DNA from 3 places in the Billgrantia sp. NRB1 genome. Region 1 is predicted to be linked to each of the others. Evidence: predicted binding sites of a transcription regulator. Region 1 holds the regulator's gene; each other region holds the start of a gene.
What was found. Region 1 encodes sigma-54, which starts transcription at its own class of promoters, with help from an activator protein. Its sites were predicted from a motif close to TGGCACNNNNNTTGCTNT; they were not measured.
Positions count from the first base shown of each region.

Region 2: glnL (nitrogen regulation protein NR(II)) is a predicted target of sigma-54. The motif match lies at 1,371-1,388, and genes of this name have one in related genera.
Region 3: ACZIYR_RS08295 (urease accessory protein UreD) is a predicted target of sigma-54. The motif match lies at 2,120-2,137, and genes of this name have one in related genera.

Region 1 covers NZ_CM167783.1:2,622,961-2,626,231, forward strand. Annotated here, with positions in the region: gene lptB (LPS export ABC transporter ATP-binding protein) at 1-608, shown strand, start outside; gene ACZIYR_RS11950 (RNA polymerase factor sigma-54) at 771-2,183, shown strand; gene hpf (ribosome hibernation-promoting factor, HPF/YfiA family) at 2,296-2,604, shown strand; gene ptsN (PTS IIA-like nitrogen regulatory protein PtsN) at 2,611-3,081, shown strand; gene rapZ (RNase adapter RapZ) at 3,131-3,271, shown strand, end outside.
Region 2 covers NZ_CM167783.1:387,805-391,075, reverse strand. Annotated here, with positions in the region: gene ntrC (nitrogen regulation protein NR(I)) at 1-219, opposite strand, end outside; gene glnL (nitrogen regulation protein NR(II)) at 212-1,258, opposite strand; gene ACZIYR_RS01710 (DUF4124 domain-containing protein) at 1,719-2,300, opposite strand; gene glnA (glutamate--ammonia ligase) at 2,481-3,271, opposite strand, start outside.
Region 3 covers NZ_CM167783.1:1,832,673-1,835,943, reverse strand. Annotated here, with positions in the region: gene ureC (urease subunit alpha) at 1-517, opposite strand, end outside; gene ACZIYR_RS08305 (urease subunit beta) at 514-834, opposite strand; gene ACZIYR_RS08300 (urease subunit gamma) at 861-1,163, opposite strand; gene ACZIYR_RS08295 (urease accessory protein UreD) at 1,193-2,086, opposite strand; gene urtE (urea ABC transporter ATP-binding subunit UrtE) at 2,332-3,030, opposite strand; gene urtD (urea ABC transporter ATP-binding protein UrtD) at 3,030-3,271, opposite strand, start outside.

The DNA.
Region 1 (3,271 bases):
CCGGCAAGACCACCTCCTTCTATATGATCGTGGGCCTGGTACGCGCCGATGCCGGCACGGTGCATATCGACGATCGCGATCTCTCCGGCGCCGCCATGCACGAGCGCGCCAGGGCCGGGATCGGCTACCTGCCGCAGGAGGCCTCGATCTTTCGCAAGCTATCGGTGGCCGACAACATCATGGCCATTCTCGAGACCCGCAAGGATCTGGACCGCAGCGGCCGCCAGGCGCGCCTCGAGGGCCTGCTCGAAGACTTCCATGTCACCCACATTCGCGACAACCTCGGTATGAGCCTTTCCGGCGGCGAGCGCCGGCGAGTGGAGATTGCCCGGGCGCTCGCCACCGAGCCCGCCTTCATCCTGCTCGACGAGCCTTTCGCCGGCGTCGACCCCATCTCCGTGGGCGAGATCAAGGGCATCATTCGCCAGCTCAAGGCGCGGGACATCGGCGTGCTGATCACCGACCACAACGTGCGCGAAACGCTGGATATCTGCGACACCGCCTACATCGTCGGCGACGGTCAGATCATCGCCGAAGGCGACGCCGAAGCCATCCTCACCAACCGGCGGGTGCGCGAGGTATATCTGGGCGAGGACTTTCGCCTCTAATCCTATATTGATCGCAACATGCTGATATGAATGTTATTGCGCCACCTCGGCACACAGATTGCGCCTGGTATACTTATTGCAAGAAATTTATCGAAGAGTCTCTTGCATGTCACCCGGCCGCGGTCTAGGGTGGGGCTTTTCGGCAAATGAGCAACGTCTCTCATGGCCATGAAAGCTTCTCTGCAACTGCGCGTCGGCACTCAGCTGACCATGACCCCTCAGCTGCAGCAGGCCATCGCCCTGCTGCAGCTCTCCACCCTGGACCTGCGCCAGGAGATCCAGCAGGCGCTCGAGTCCAACCCCATGCTGGAGCTCGACGACGGCTTCGGCGAACAGCAGGTCAGCGAGACCCCCGAGGACGACTGGGCCAGCGAGATTCCCAGCGAGCTCAGCACCGACAGCGACTGGTCGGACACCTACCAGGACCTGGGCGCGCCCGCCGGGGGCGAGGGCCCCGACTTCGAGCGCCAGGCCGAGGGCCAGAGCCTCAATGGCCACCTGGTCTGGCAGCTGGCCATGACCGACCTGGAGCCGCGTCAGCGACTGATTGCCGAGAGCCTGATCGACGCTGTGGACGGCGCCGGCTACCTGGCCCAACCGCTGGAAGAGATCCGCGACGGCCTTCGCCAGCAGGGACTCGAGGGCCTGCCGACCCGCGAGGTCGAGCAGGTGCTGCTGCGCCTGCAGCAGTTCGAGCCGACCGGCGTCTTCTCCCGCGACCTGCGTGAATGCCTGATGCTGCAGCTAGGGGCGCTGCCGGACGACACGCCCCTGCTGCCCCAGGCGCGGCGCCTGGTCCGTCAGTTCCTGGAGGCCCTGGCCGCCGATGACCGCCGGCTCCTCAAGCGTCGCCTGGGCCTTGAGGATGCCGAGCTGGACGCGGTCATCCGCCTGATCCGCACCCTCGACCCCCGCCCCGGCAGCGCCTACGGCGAGGTGGGCAGCGACTACGTCATCCCCGATCTGGTGGCCCTGCACGACCACCGCGGCTGGCGCATCGAGCTCAACGCCGAAGCGCTCCCGCGGCTGCGCATCCAGCCCGACTATATGGCCCTGGTGCGTCGCGCCGACAAAAGCCAGGACAACCAGTTTCTCAAGGATCACCTGCAGGAAGCTCGCTGGCTGATGAAGAGCCTGGTCAGCCGTAACGATACCCTGCTGCGCGTCGGTCGCGAGATCATGGCCCGCCAGATCGACTTCCTCGAGCAGGGCGAGGAGGCCATGAAGCCGCTGGTGCTGGCCGATATCGCCCAGGCCGTGGAGATGCACGAGTCGACCATTTCCCGGGTCACCACCCAGAAGTACATCCACACCCCCCGGGGCGTGTTCGAGCTGAAGTTTTTCTTCTCCAGCCAGGTCGGCGGCGAGGGCGAGGGTGACGCCCACTCCAGCACGGCGATTCGCGCCCGCATCCGCAAGCTGGTGCAGGGAGAAGCGCCTCGCAAGCCCCTGTCGGACAGCCGCCTGGTGGACCTGCTGGCCGAGGACGGCATCCGCGTGGCCAGACGCACGGTAGCGAAGTATCGCGAGGCCCTGGGCATTCCCTCCTCGAGCGAGCGCAAGCGCTTCAAATGACGCCGTTCGCCGCCGCGCCCGACCCCCGTGGCGAGGCGCTGAAACAGGGGGTTTGCAAGGCAGGAAAAAGGGTTACAATCGAATCACCACACGAAAGACGAAGGAGCCTGCCATGCAAGTCAATATCACCGGCCACCATGTAGAGCTGACCGATGCCCTGCGCGACTATGTTGACGAGAAACTCACTCGCGTGCAGCGCCATTATGACAACATCACCAATGTGCAGGTGACGCTCTCCGTGGAGAAAGAGCGCCAGCAGGCCGCCTGCACCCTGCATGCCGCCGGTGCCGACCTTCATGCCGAAGCCATGGACGCCGACATGTATGCCGCCATCGATGCGTTGACCGACAAGCTCGACCGCCAGCTGGTCAAGCACAAGGAAAAAGCACAGGCCCGCGCCCAGGGCGCCGGCGCTCGCTGATTCCCCATGACACTGGAAACCATCCTGCCCCCCGAACGCACCCTGTTCGGGGTTCCCGGCGGCAGCAAGAAGCGGGTGCTGGAGTTTTTCAGCACCTTCATTGCCCAGAACACCCCGAGCCTGGATAGCCAGGAGGTCTTCGACCGGCTGATCGGCCGGGAGCGCCTGGGCAGCACGGGCATCGGCAACGGCGTGGCCATCCCCCATGCGAGAAGCCCCCACTGCCACGCTCCGGTGGCCGCCTTTCTCAGGCTTGCCGACCCCATCGAATTCGACGCCATCGACGGCGAGCCAGTCGATCTGGTCTTCGTGCTGCTGGTCCCGGAGGAGGCCGACGATACCCATCTGGCGCTGCTGGGCCAGGTGGCCGGCATCATGAACGACGTCGAGACCCGCACGGCCCTGCGCAAGAGCGCCAGTCAGCGGGAGCTGCATGAGCGCCTGATCGAGGCGATCCGACGACAGGCAGCCACCTGACACCCACGCAATCGGGCCACCCGGCCAGCACAACGACCAGGAGACCCGCATGCAGCTCGTCATCATCAGCGGCCGCTCAGGCTCGGGCAAGTCGATCGCCCTACAGGCCCTCGAGGACCTCGGCTTTTACGCCATCGACAACCTGCCGGCCATGCTGCTGGGCTCTCTGGCTGACGAACTGCGCTGCGGC
Region 2 (3,271 bases), 2.0 Mb from region 1:
CGCTTCGCGGACCCGCGACATCAGGTCGAGCCCATCGATGCCGGGCATGCGGATATCGGTGACCAGCACGTCCGGCGGGTCGTCCAGCAGGCGTCCCAAGGCCTTGTCGGCGCGCTCGATGCTCTCGACCTCGAGGTCGGGCTGGGCCAGGGCACGCTCCAGCACCCAGCGAATGGCGCGATCGTCGTCGACAATCACCACGCGTGCGACATCAGTCATGGCGCTTCTCCAGCGGAATCAGTAGTCGAAATTCGGTGTGGCCGGGCCGTGAGTCGCATTCGATCAGCCCCTGGTGCTGATGCAGAATGCCCTGGGCGATGGACAGCCCCAGCCCGCTGCCGTCGGCCCGGCCCGATACCATGGGATAGAAGAGGGTTTCCTGCATCTCTTGGGGAATGCCGGGGCCGTTGTCGATCAGGGCCACTTCGCAGACCAGGCGGTGCCGCTCGGCGCCAAGCGTGAACTGGCGGCGCGCCCGGGTCCGCAGCTGCAGGCAGGGCGCCTCGGTTCCCGCCGCGGCCATGGCCTCCACGGCATTGCGGGCCACGTTGAGCACGGCCTGGATCATCTGCGCCTCATCGCCGGGAAAGTCCGGCAGACTGGGATCGTAATCGCGGCTGATCTGCACCTCGGGCGTCTCGGCCACCAGCAGGGCACGCACTCGCTCGAGCACCTTGTGGACGTTGAGCGACTCATGGCGCGCCAGCCGATTCGGCCCAAGCATCGAATCCACCAGGTCGCGCAGCCGGTCGACCTCCTCAATGATGATATGGGTGAACTCGGCCAGCGCCGGGTCGTGCAGGTCCCGCTCGAGCAGCTGAGCAGCGCCGCGAATGCCGCCCAGCGGGTTCTTTACCTCGTGGGCGAGCCCGCGGGAGAGTACCTTGATCGCCTCCTGACGATTGAGCAGCGCCTCCTCCCGGGAGATGCGCAGCAGCCGGTCGCGAGGCTCCATCTCCACCAGCAGCTCGCTGGCAGACAGCGGCGTTACCGTATAGTCGACGGTGAGCGTGGCGCCAGTGACCAGAGTCAGCCTGACCTCACGCTGGGTGAAGGGATGAAACCCATCGCGGGCCTTGGCCAGCACCGCCACCATGCCATCGTCGTCGGCGGCCAATGACGACAGCGGCACCCCCGTGACCCGCCCCAGGCTGACCGCCAGCAGCGCCTCGGCGGCCGGATTCATCCAGCTCAGCCGCAAGCCGTCATCGAGCAGCAGCACCGCGGTGGTGAGATGTTCCATCAGGCGTTGGTACATGGTGGCCTATCCTTGAATAGAGGCTTGCACCCACTTCGTGCCTCCCCGGGCAATCATGAAGCGGCAACTGGCGCGGCGCTGCCCTGCAAGGGCGCCGGCACTCAGCTAGAAAGAAGCAAGAAGCGCGCCAACCAGCGTTTCCGCGGCCCGGCGCCGTTTCGGTGCTTTCGCACCCGAGGTTATTGCACCAATATAGTGCGCCGCCAGGGCGGGTGCACACCAGTGAGAAGAGCACTGCCCTGATACGCCACCTCTGACGGACACACCGTCCCGCTCAAGGGTCGCGAAACAGGTGGCGCTCGAGCGATGGCCCGTCGCGGCGGCGCTGCTCCTGGAAGCGCGCCGCGGGCCCGCCATCTGCCGCTTCGGCCTCATCGCGACCGTCATCGCGCGGCTTGTCGCGACAGGGCCTGGGAGTGCCGTCCGGGCAAAGCGGCGGGGGTGCCCGGCGAGGGGCGAGCTAATCGGGGCGGTTGGGGTTCTGGGGCAGGTTGACGCTGGCGCGCTGCACATAGAGTGTCACCGGCTCGGTGCGGTGGCGCACCTCACCGCTGGCATCCAGCAGCTCGGCCTGCAGCACATGCTCGCCGCGGTAGAGGCCGGTAAGCATGAAGGCACTGGTATGCATGGCCGACTGGCTGACCTCGCCGCCGACCAGCAGCCGCACCTGATGGTCTTCACGAAGCGCCGGCTCGATGGCCAGCTCCACCGCGACATCACCGGCGTAGCCGGTGGGCAGGGTCTCTTCGTGCTCCGGCGAGACGATGCGGAAGGTATCATAGGGCATGAAGGGCTGCCCCGGGGCCGGGTCACGACGCGGCGCCTCGCGGCCCTCCACCCGCTCCGGCTCCGCCGAGCGCACTTCCCCCCGCGAGGGCACCACCGTCAGGGGCGCCAGTTCCACCTGCTCGCCGCCGAGATCGGGCCGGTCGGTAAAGGTCACGTTACCCTGGGCATCGGTGGTGCGATAGATGGTAGTGGCCAGCGCCGATGTGGCCATCATCATCAGCCCCAGGGCCAGACACGCCAACGCCTTGCTCATACCGGAAGTCCTCTTCGTCGCTCTCCACGCCGCCCGCCGACGCCTCGCCGACTCTCTTGGCCGCCTTCGCCACGCCTGACCGGCACCTTCTCCTTGGAGAGTGTACGACAAAAAGGGGTTCCACCGTGGCGGAACCCCCATGCAGGTACGGTGCGGCCAGCCCTGGGGCGGCCGTCCGCTTCAGCAGCTGTAGTACAGGTCGAACTCGACCGGATGGGTGGTCATTCGCAGGCGCTCGACGTCTTCCATCTTCAGCTCGATATAGGCATCGATCATCTCGTCGGTGAACACGCCGCCCTCGGTGAGGAAGCCACGATCGGCGTCCAGGGAGGCCAGCGCCTGGTCGAGGCTCTCGGCCACGGTGGGCACGGCCTTGCCCTCTTCCGGCGGCAGGTCATAGAGGTTCTTGTCCATGGCGTCGCCGGGATGAATCTTGTTCTTGATGCCGTCGATACCGGCCATCAGCATTGCCGCGAAGCACAGGTAGGGGTTGGCGGTCGGGTCCGGGAAGCGGGCCTCGATGCGCTTGCCCTTGGGGCTCGCGGTGTAGGGGATACGAATGGAGGCAGACCGGTTGCGGGCGCTGTAGGCCAGCATCACCGGCGCCTCGAAGCCAGGCACCAGACGCTTGTAGGAGTTGGTGGAGGCGTTGGTGAAGGCGTTCAGGGCACGGGCGTGCTTGATGATGCCGCCGATGTAGTAGAGCGCCATCTCGGAGAGCCCGGCGTACTCGTCACCGGCGAACTGGTTGACGCCATCCTTCCAGAACGACTGGTGGACGTGCATGCCGGAGCCGTTGTCACCCACCAGCGGCTTGGGCATGAAGGTGGCGGTCTTGCCGTAGGCGTGAGCCACGTTGTGGACCACGTACTTCATCTCCTGCAGCTCGTCGGCCTTCTTCACCAGGGTGTTGAACTTGACGCCGATCTCGTTCTGGCCGGCGTTGGACACCTCGTGGTGGTGCACCTCGA
Region 3 (3,271 bases), 790 kb from region 1:
CGCCCGGGGTGCAGGTGGTGGCCTTGGAGCCGGTGGCGGGCCCGGTGCCGCCGCCCAGCATGGTGGTGATGCCGCTGGCCAGCGCCTCCTCCACCTGCTGGGGGCAGATGAAGTGGATATGGGCGTCGATGCCGCCGGCGGTGAGGATCATGCCTTCGCCGGCGATGACTTCGGTGCCGGGGCCGATGACGATCTCCACGTCGGGCTGGGTATCGGGGTTGCCGGCCTTGCCGATGGCACTGATCCGCCCGGCCTGGATCCCGACGTCCGCCTTGACGATGCCCCACCAGTCGAGGATCAGGGCGTTGGTGATCACGCTGTCCATCACGCTGTCGTCGTCGCGCTGACTCTGGCCCATGCCGTCGCGGATTACCTTGCCGCCGCCGAACTTCACCTCCTCGCCGTAGTGGGTGGCGTCTCGCTCCACCTCGATCCACAGCTCGGTGTCGCCCAGGCGCACCCGGTCGCCCACCGTGGGGCCGTACATATCGGCATAGGCCTGTCTCGAGATCTTCATGACTTGCCTCCTTCCAGCGCACCCATCACCTTGCCGCGGAAGCCGTAGATCTCCCGCTCCCCCGCAAAGGGGATCAGGACCACCTCGCGGGTCTGGCCCGGCTCGAAGCGGATCGCCGTGCCGGCGGCCACGTCGAGGCGATGGCCGCGGGACTTGTCGCGGTCGAAGACCAGCGCCGGGTTGGTCTCGGCGAAATGGTAGTGGGAGCCGACCTGGATCGGCCGGTCGCCGGTATTGGCCACCTCGACGGTGATCCGTTCGCGCCCTTCACACAGCGCGATCTCACCGTCCTGCAACTGATACTCACCGGGAATCATGGCGTTGCTCCCTCCTGCAGCCAGTTTTAGACAATCGGACTATGAACGGTGACCAGCTTGGTGCCGTCCGGGAAGGTGGCCTCCACCTGCACCTCGTCGACCATCTCGGCCACCCCCTCCATGACGTCGTCGCGGCCGAGGATCTCGCGACCGTAGCTCATCAGCTCGGCCACGCTGCGCCCGTCCCGGGCGCCCTCCATGATCTCGAAGCTGATCAGCGCCACCGCCTCGGGGTAGTTGAGCTTCAGACCGCGTGCGCGGCGTCGCTCGGCCAGCTGAGCCGCCAGAAAGAGCATCAGTTTGTCCTTGTCGCGGGGGGTCAGTTCCATGGCGTCCTCTCGTCGGTGAAGGTGGGGAATCAGGTCAGCCAGATCCGCGGGATCTGGGCCTCGAGGCCCAGCAGCCGCGGGCGCAGCACCCGCCAGGCGGCCTCGCAGAGCGACCAGGCCTCCCGGCGCTCATCGCCCAGGTAGCGCAGCAGCAACACGCCGTGGCGCACGGTCACCGCCCAGCGGGGCGAGGCGGGGAGCGACGAGCGCAGCGCCTCGATGGCCTCGGGCTCGTCGTTCAGCCCCACCGCCCAGAGAGTCGCCTGGACGCTGGCGCCCCCCTGCCCCCAGCGCCCCATGAAGCGCGGGTGGGCCGGGTCCAGCGGCTGGCGCTCCAGCCACAGGGACCTGCCGTCGCGGGTGAGGCGAAAGCGCTGCTCGAGGCGACCGGAGCGATAGGGCAGCTCGCTTGCCGGGCGCCCCAGGGCCAGCACCTCCCAGCCCAGGCAGCGGGCGGCGCCGGAAAGCGCCAGGGTGGTGGCCTGCTCTCCCCGGGAGCCGTCGAAGGCGATGGTCTCCTGGGGCAGCCACTCCAGGGTGCCGCCATCGTCGACCGCGAGGTCGGTGGCCTGGCGCCAGGCCACTCCGTGGCTGTCGGCGCGATAGAGCTTGTTGGCCGCCGGCGTGGTGAGCAGCGCCTGGGCGCCCGCCTCGACCCGCGCCGAGATGGTCAGGGCATCGCCGCTGACCAGGCCCCCCGGCGGATGGAGCAGGTAAAGGTGGCAGGCGCCCAGGCGACCCTCCGGGTAAAAGGGGCGCTGGACCCGCAGCGGCCCCTGGTGGCGCGCCCTCGCCAACCTCGTGACTCCATCCCGCGCCTCGAAGCCAAGCTCGAGAGAAGCGTGCCAGCGACGCCCGTCATCGAAGCGATGGCCGGAGTCCGTCAACGGGCTGGCATCCGGGGCTGTCTCAATCGCGGTCATGGGCGGCTCGTGCTTCAGGGTATCTATCCAAGAAGAGCAAGGGACGTACCAGAACGGGCAAGGATTTTTTTTTCTACTTATATTCAGCAACTTGAATCAACACCCAGCTGCACTGCGTCGCTCCGACGCCCCGCCACGGTGCACAGTCAGGGCTCCCCACGCACCCCATAAGTGCACTGGGGCGTGCAGACTGCCCATATAGGTGCACGCACCCTGCCGCCACAGGAGGCGCGGTACAGCATGACCTAGACTGTCAGATGCTCCCTGATCAGGGCATCCGAGAGCTCGGAGATCTCGCCTTTCGCCACCGGCCGTCCCCGGTCCATGATCACGAAGCGATCGGCATAGCGGCAAGCGAAGGGCAGCTTCTGCTCCACCAGCAGCACGGTGAGGCCGTCCTCGGCGATCAGCCGACGGATTACCTCACCGATCTGGGTGACGATATTGGGCTGAATGCCCTCTCCCGGCTCGTCGAGGATCAGCAGGCGCGGCTCGATCACCAGCGCCCGGCCGATGGCCAACTGCTGCTGCTGCCCCCCGGAAAGATCGCCGCCGCGGCGGTGCTTCATCTCCTGAAGCACCGGGAAGAGCTCATAGATGCGCGCCGGAATCGTCCTGCGGCCGTCGCCCCGGGCGGCAAGCCCCGTGCGCAGATTCTCCTCCACGGTAAGCAGCGGGAAGATCTGTCGCCCCTGAGGCACATAGCCGATGCCCAGCCGCGAGCGCGCCTCCACGCGCCGCTTGGTCAGCTCCACGTCGTCGGCGTAGCGGATGCTGCCAGAGGCCACCCTCACCTCGCCCATGATCGCCTTCATCAGGGTGGTCTTGCCCACCCCGTTGCGGCCCATCACGCAGGTGCACTCCCCCGCCGGCACCTCGAGGTCCAGGTCCCAGAGGGTGTGGCTTTCGCCGTAGTACTGATTGAGCTTGTCGATACTCAGCATCACGCCACCTCCTCATCGGCCTCGGCCCCCAGATAGACCTCGATCACCCTCGGGTCGCTGGCCACCTGATCCATGGTGCCCTCGGCCAGCACGCTGCCCTGATGGAGCACCGTCACCTGGCGGGCGATGGAGCGCACAAAGCCCATATCGTGCTCGACGACAACGACGGACTGCTTGCCGGCAAGGCCTGTCAGCAGCTCCGCGGTCCGCTCCATCTCCTGTTCTGTCATACCGGCCACCG